Sinorhizobium fredii USDA 257: one gene and its partner. The protein of the gene in region 1 interacts with the protein of each later gene in a pairwise test. Links are inferred from orthologs where the notes say so. Each region holds a gene or a part of one and is shown on either strand. Other genes may lie near its edges.

The links.
Region 2: the proteins of USDA257_RS18025 (region 1) and USDA257_RS16390 interact in binary tests that used the Escherichia coli proteins (3 or more experiments, as listed by UniProt). The link is inferred for Sinorhizobium fredii USDA 257 from one-to-one orthologs.

The regions. Positions count from the first base shown.
Region 1 is NC_018000.1:3,855,938-3,859,132, reverse strand. What follows is about bases 308-3,195. They hold USDA257_RS18025 (NAD(P)H-hydrate dehydratase), read right to left. Parts: upstream 2,546-3,195; coding sequence 1,070-2,545; downstream 308-1,069. Other genes in these bases: USDA257_RS18020 (P-II family nitrogen regulator), read left to right, coding at 2,888-3,195; gpt (xanthine phosphoribosyltransferase), read left to right, coding at 555-1,052. In the rest of the region: USDA257_RS18035 (glutathione S-transferase family protein), read left to right, coding at 1-283. UniProt on the Escherichia coli protein: Bifunctional enzyme that catalyzes the epimerization of the S- and R-forms of NAD(P)HX and the dehydration of the S-form of NAD(P)HX at the expense of ADP, which is converted to AMP.
Region 2 is NC_018000.1:3,545,943-3,549,070, reverse strand. What follows is about bases 19-2,839. They hold USDA257_RS16390 (TrmH family RNA methyltransferase), read left to right. Parts: upstream 19-901; coding sequence 902-1,777; downstream 1,778-2,839. Other genes in these bases: USDA257_RS16380 (FMN-dependent NADH-azoreductase), read right to left, coding at 2,215-2,835; USDA257_RS16385 (hypothetical protein), read right to left, coding at 1,782-2,057; tuf (elongation factor Tu), read right to left, coding at 19-240. In the rest of the region: more of tuf, read right to left, coding at 1-18; USDA257_RS16375 (LysR family transcriptional regulator), read left to right, coding at 2,996-3,128. UniProt on the Escherichia coli protein: Specifically methylates the ribose of guanosine 2251 in 23S rRNA.

The sequences.
Region 1 (3,195 bases):
CGAGCAGCGCCTGCGCTCTCTCGAGGACAGCATCCGGAAACGGCTGGGTGGCCTTTCCAGTCGCCTTGGCGATGCCGAATGGCTCGATGGTGCGTTCAGCGCCGGTGACCTGCTGATGGTGACGGTGCTGCGCAGGTTGAAAGGATCGGGGATACTGGAGGAATATCCGAACCTCTCCGCCTATGTCGCCCGTGGCGAAGCGCGGCCCGCATACAAGCGTGCTTTCGACGCCCAGTTGGCGGTTTTCGCCGCCGCATCGACCGACGGACAAAGGCCGCTCTAGGCTCGAACCTGTCACGCGACTCCTTCGCTCAGTTTATGGGTCCTGACTCTAAGGCGCGTCGCACTCAAACGTATTCATGCGGCGCGCTTTAGGTTCTTGTCTATGCATGTCGTCATCCCAGACCGCTGCACACTTTTGGGCAACATGCATTAGGCAAGCCCTTGCGCTGCAGGCTTCCTTGCCAGTATTGCATTCGCCAACACGGAAGCGCCGAGGGTCACTCCCAATCAGCCGGAGCGCTTCTATTCGACCAGTTATCGGAGCGCGTCACATGTCTCTTCCCGAAAAAGCCTTCCCCGTATCCTGGGACCAATTCCACCGCGACGCGCGTGCACTCGCCTGGCGGCTGGCCGACAACGGACAGGAATGGCGCGCAATGGTGTGCATCACCCGGGGCGGCCTAGTGCCGGCGGCAATCATCAGCCGGGAACTCAACATCCGCATGATCGAAACCGTCTGCATCGCCTCCTATCACGACTACGACACGCAGGGGCAGATGAAGCTGCTAAAGGGCATCTCGCCGGAGATCGCCAGAGACGGCGGCGAAGGTGTGCTGATCGTCGACGACCTGACCGACACAGGCAAAACCGCCGCCGAAGTCCGTGCCATGCTACCCAAGGCGCATTTCGCCGCGGTATACGCTAAGCCGAAGGGCCGCCCGATGGTCGACACCTTCGTCACCGAAGTGAGCCAGGATACCTGGATCTATTTCCCCTGGGACATGGGCTTCACCTATCAGGAGCCGATCGCCAAGGGAACGCGCGGCTAGTCTAACCCTTCGCCGCTTCAAAGGAGCGGCGGAATATTTTCGACGAGCGTTTCGGCCGTCGCGGTACGGCCGGCGCGGACGCCCGCCTCGCCGTGGCGCCAGACCGCAGCGGCGGCCGCTTCGAAGGCGGGCAAGCCTTGCGCCAGATGGGCGCCGATGATCCCGGCCAGCACATCGCCCGATCCAGCAGTGGCAAGCCAGGCCGGCGCATTCCTGTTCACAACGGCACGGCCGGAAGGCGCAGCCACCACCGTATCCGGCCCCTTGTAGACGATCACCGCATGGCTGAGCCTTGCCGCCGCCTGCGCCTTCTCGATCTTGGAGAACGAGGTATCGGCGGCGATCTCAGGGAAAAGCCGCGCAAACTCGCCTTCGTGCGGCGTCATCACGACTTGGCCACTGCTTTTCACGATCTTTTCAAACAGCTCTTCCCTGCCCTGCTGAAAGGAACTCATCCCGTCCGCATCGAGAACCAGGGCCCGATCACACAGCATCAGGACGAAGTCCCTCGTCTTCTTGCCGACGCCGAAACCCGGACCAAGCACGAATGTATTCAGCCGCTTGTCCTGCAGCCACCCGGCGAGATCGGCGGCAGTGCCGATTTCCTTGAGCATGACGGCCGTCAGGTGCGAAGCGTTGACGGCGACCGCTTCCGGTGGGGAGCCGAGTGTCACCAGCCCTGCCCCTGCGACCAGACCGGCCGCCGCAGAAAGCCGCGCCGCGCCGGTAGACGTCGGACCTCCCGAAAGGACGGCAAGGTGGCCGCGCTTGTATTTATGAGTGCCAGCCTCGAGACCGTCGGCATATTGCCTCCAGACGGCCGGCGTATTGATCCGCAGTTCGCTTGCCCTCGCGGCCACAAGCCGAGCGGGAATGCCGATATCGAAAACCTCGAGCGTGCCGCGCAACGCACGCCCCGGCATCAGGACATGCCCCGGCTTTGCCGCCATGAAAGTGACCGTATGCGCGGCGGTGAAACTGGCGCCGCGCACCTCGCCGGTGCGCCCATCGATGCCGGAAGGCAGATCAACCGCCAGAACTGGGATCCCACTCGCATCGACCCGCTTGATGAGCTTTTGCGCCGCATCCGGCAGGTCGCGCGCGAGACCTGCCCCGAACAGCGCATCGACGACAATGTCGCCAGATGTGGGTTCATATGCCTCGAGGTCCATGATCCCGAGCCGGCAGGCGCTGCGGGCCTTGGCCGCGTCACCCCGCAACTTGTCGGGGTCTCCCAGCGCGTACAAGACAACCTGCGCGCCGCTCTCGGCCAGAGCTTCTGCCGCGACATAGCCGTCGCCGCCATTGTTGCCCGGGCCGCAGAGCACGACAAAGCGAGAGGCAGCCGGAAACAGCCGGAGGGCGGCAGCCGACACCGCCATCCCCGCCGAGCGCATCAGCGAAAAGCTGTCGATGCCGGAATCGGCTGCGCCCCTGTCGATCTCCGCCATTTCGGTCGGCGTCACCAGCATGTTTTCAAGCGCGTCGAGCATGGGGCTGATCTAATCCCGCCCAGGCCTGCTAGACAAGAGCACGCCGGAACTATGCATGTCGCTCTTTTTTTCGGCATTTGCCTATGAATGGCGCTCAAATAACGGGCTTTGCGCATGAAACTGCGGCGATCGCTGGGGATAATGCGTTCCAGTGGGTGAATCTTCATAAAAAATAGGCAGAACATGCAGGACCGGGAGCCGGTGCCGGGCGGACTCGACTTGAGCGGGTGAAAATTCCCCCTCCTCGCATCATGCCTCTATAAAATTGGCACACTACATGCATACTGGAAGGCGAGCGGGTGAGACCCGGCTTTACAGGGAGAAGCGGAGAGAAATTTTCTCATGAAAAAGATCGAAGCGATCATAAAGCCCTTCAAGCTCGACGAAGTGAAGGAAGCCCTTCAGGAAGTCGGTTTGCAAGGCATTACCGTCACGGAAGCCAAGGGCTTCGGACGGCAAAAGGGACACACGGAGCTCTACCGGGGCGCCGAATACGTCGTCGATTTTCTGCCAAAGGTGAAGGTCGAAGTCGTGTTGGCGGACGAGAATGCGGAAGCCGTAATCGAGGCCATCCGCAATGCCGCCCAGACCGGCCGCATCGGCGATGGAAAAATTTTCGTGTCCAATGTGGAGGAAGTGATCCGAATCCG
Region 2 (3,128 bases), 310 kb from region 1 along the record:
GTGGCCGGGGCAGTCGACATGCGCATAGTGGCGGGCCGGCGTCTCGTATTCGACGTGCGCCGTCGAAATGGTGATGCCACGGGCCTTCTCTTCCGGCGCAGCGTCGATCTGGTCATACGCCTTGAATTCGCCGAAGTACTTGGTGATCGCTGCAGTCAGCGACGTCTTGCCATGGTCAACGTGGCCAATCGTGCCGATGTTGACGTGCGGCTTGTTGCGCTCGAATTTGCTCTTTGCCATGGGTACGCTTCCTGTGGTCAAATACGATGGATCAGCCGGCTGGACCGGTTTGTGCAGCCGTTTAAGGGTTTCGCGGCATTTGCGCAAGACTTAATTGCGTCCGCCGAAACGGCAAGATCCAGGCTGTTCGAAAGGCCGTCGCAAAGAATCCCCCGAACCTTCGCGAACAGACTTTACGAAAACCGGAATCGTAGCGCCGCCAAGTGCATACAGGACTTCTTTAAAGTCGCGTGCCAATAGTTGCCGATATGAAAAAAGAAGTTGGAGCGGGTAGCGGGAATCGAACCCGCGTATTCAGCTTGGAAGGCTGCTGCTCTACCATTGAGCTATACCCGCGGGCCTTCGATCCTGAAGCAGAATGGTGGAGGGAGTTGGATTTGAACCAACGTAGGCTGAGCCAACGGATTTACAGTCCGTCCCCTTTAACCACTCGGGCATCCCTCCATTATCCTGTCGGGATCAATCGACCAAGCTTTTGAGATCGTAGAAGAACCGGCGCCGTTTCGTGCCGCCTCGCGATCTGCGCCGGGTATATGACCGCCCACATTCTTCCTGTCAACAGGAGCGAAACGGAAAATTTCAGAAATTCTCCACAGGCACGGACGACCACGGATTTGCGAATCCATTTCCAAGACAGCACAAACCTTACTATAAGGTGCGCATGAGCAAGGACAAGACCGGCGACAAGAGCGCCAAAGACAGCCATTACGCCACTCTCCGGCGCGCGCACCGCGACGCCCGCCGCGAACGTGGCGAGATTCCGACACCCCGCCCCGACAAGCGCCGGAAGCTGCCGGTCGACTGGAAGTCACCGGCGCTCGCGCCCGATGAGGTGCTCCTCTATGGGCTGCACACGGTCCGCGCCGCTCTCGACAATCCGGAGCGCACGATCATCCGCCTCAGCGTGACGCAGAACGCGGCAACACGGCTGGAACTCGGCGAACTTTCCGCACTCCCCTTCCCGGTCGAGACCGTCACGCCGCAGGATCTCGACCGGGTCCTCGGGCCGGATGCCATCCACCAGGGCGTGATGCTTGAGACGCGGCCGCTGCCGCACCGAAAGCTCGAGGCGCTCAGCGAGTGCCCGTTGATCCTCCTGCTCGACCAGGTGACCGATCCGCACAATGTCGGCGCCATCATGCGCTCGGCAGTCGCCTTCGAGGCTGGCGCGCTGATTACCACCATGCGCCACAGCCCGACGGAATCGGGCGTGCTGGCCAAGTCGGCGTCGGGTGCGCTGGAACTCATCCCGTATATTCAGATCACCAATCTCGCCGATACGATCGATGCGTTGCACAAGCTCGGCTTCCAGACGATCGGCCTCGATTCGGAGGGTCCGCAGCCGCTGGAGGACACCTTCTCGGGCGAAAAGATCGCTCTCGTACTGGGGTCGGAAGGCAAGGGGCTGCGTCAGAAGACGCGGCAGACCGTCACGGCGCTGGCGCGACTCGAGATGCCGGGCGCCATCAAGTCGCTCAACGTCTCGAACGCCGCCGCGATCGCCATGTACGCGGCGAGGCAGCATCTGAAAGCCTGACACTTCAGTCTATTGCAGCGCCGGTCGTCGTAAGGTGAGCCGTGGGACAGCCGTCGCGCACCTTCTTCCAGGTCGTTACGTTGAGATTCATCTCGCAACGCGCCAGATAGGCGATGCCGTCGACCCGGATGCACGCGACCTGGCCGAGCTCATATTTCGCCCCGTCGCGATTGCGACAGGTGCAGCGCCGGTCCGGCGGGGACGCAGCCACACTTTCGGCGACCATGGCGACAGCTGCCAGCGACAATGCCAGAACGCGCAGAGCAATCGGGCTTTTCATTCCGCCAGAATAGCGCAAATCCAAGCCGAGCAGAAACGAAGAATGCCGGCCGCTTGCGCAGCCGGCATTCTTCCGCAACAGACCGGCACCTGATTGAAGCGGAATGCGGCAGAAACACCGCAAGCACACTCCGTTCCAGCGCCGGCCGAGATAATCGTTAGCTGGCCAGCCGCAGAACGTTGCCTTCAGCGATCGTCTTTTCAGCTTCGGCAATGGCGAACTGCTTCTGGTCGGCGCCAAGGTTCAGGCCTTCGGCGCGGACGAACTCGACGTCGGTGATTCCGAAGAAGCCGAAGACGGTGCGCAGATAGCTTTCCTGGTGGTCCATGGCCGAGGCCGGACCGGCAGAGTAATGTCCGCCGCGCGTCGAGGCGACGATGACCTTCTTGCCCTTGGCAAGACCCTCCGGACCGGCTTCGGTATAGCGGAAGGTCTTGCCGGCGACGGCCAGGCGATCGATCCAGGCTTTCAACTGGCTCGGGATCGAGAAGTTGTACATCGGCGCGCCGACAACGATGGTGTCGGCGGCAAGGAACTCCTCGAGCATCTCGCGTCCGGCTCGGACATCCGAAGCCAGCGCTGGGTCGACGCCATTGAGGTCGGCAGGCGCCATGATCTGTGCGCCGGTCAGATGCTGCAATCGCTCAGAGACGAGGTCGCGATAAGTAACTTTCGCATCGGCCCGATCGGCCTTGATCTGCGAGACGATCGCCGCCGTCAGGCGACGGGAAACCGAATGTTCCCCGAGAATGCCGGAGTCGATATGGAGGACGTTCATGGGAGGCACCTTTGTTTCGAGTTGCGGTGCACAAAATATGATTTGAAAACAATCGCGGGATAAGAGCGAGAATATTTGACATTCCGTTTCCTGAGGGAAACAATCAATGCATGCCAGAGCGGTTGCGAGTGCCTCTTCGTCCGCTCTGATGGAGGTTGGGATGCAGGACCTGAACGATATCGCCCTTTTTGCCGCCGTCGTGAAGAACAACGGCTTCAGCGCCGCGGCGCGCGATCTGAATATCCCGAAATCCAAGCTTAGCAAGCACGTGGCGCGACTTGAAGATCAACTGG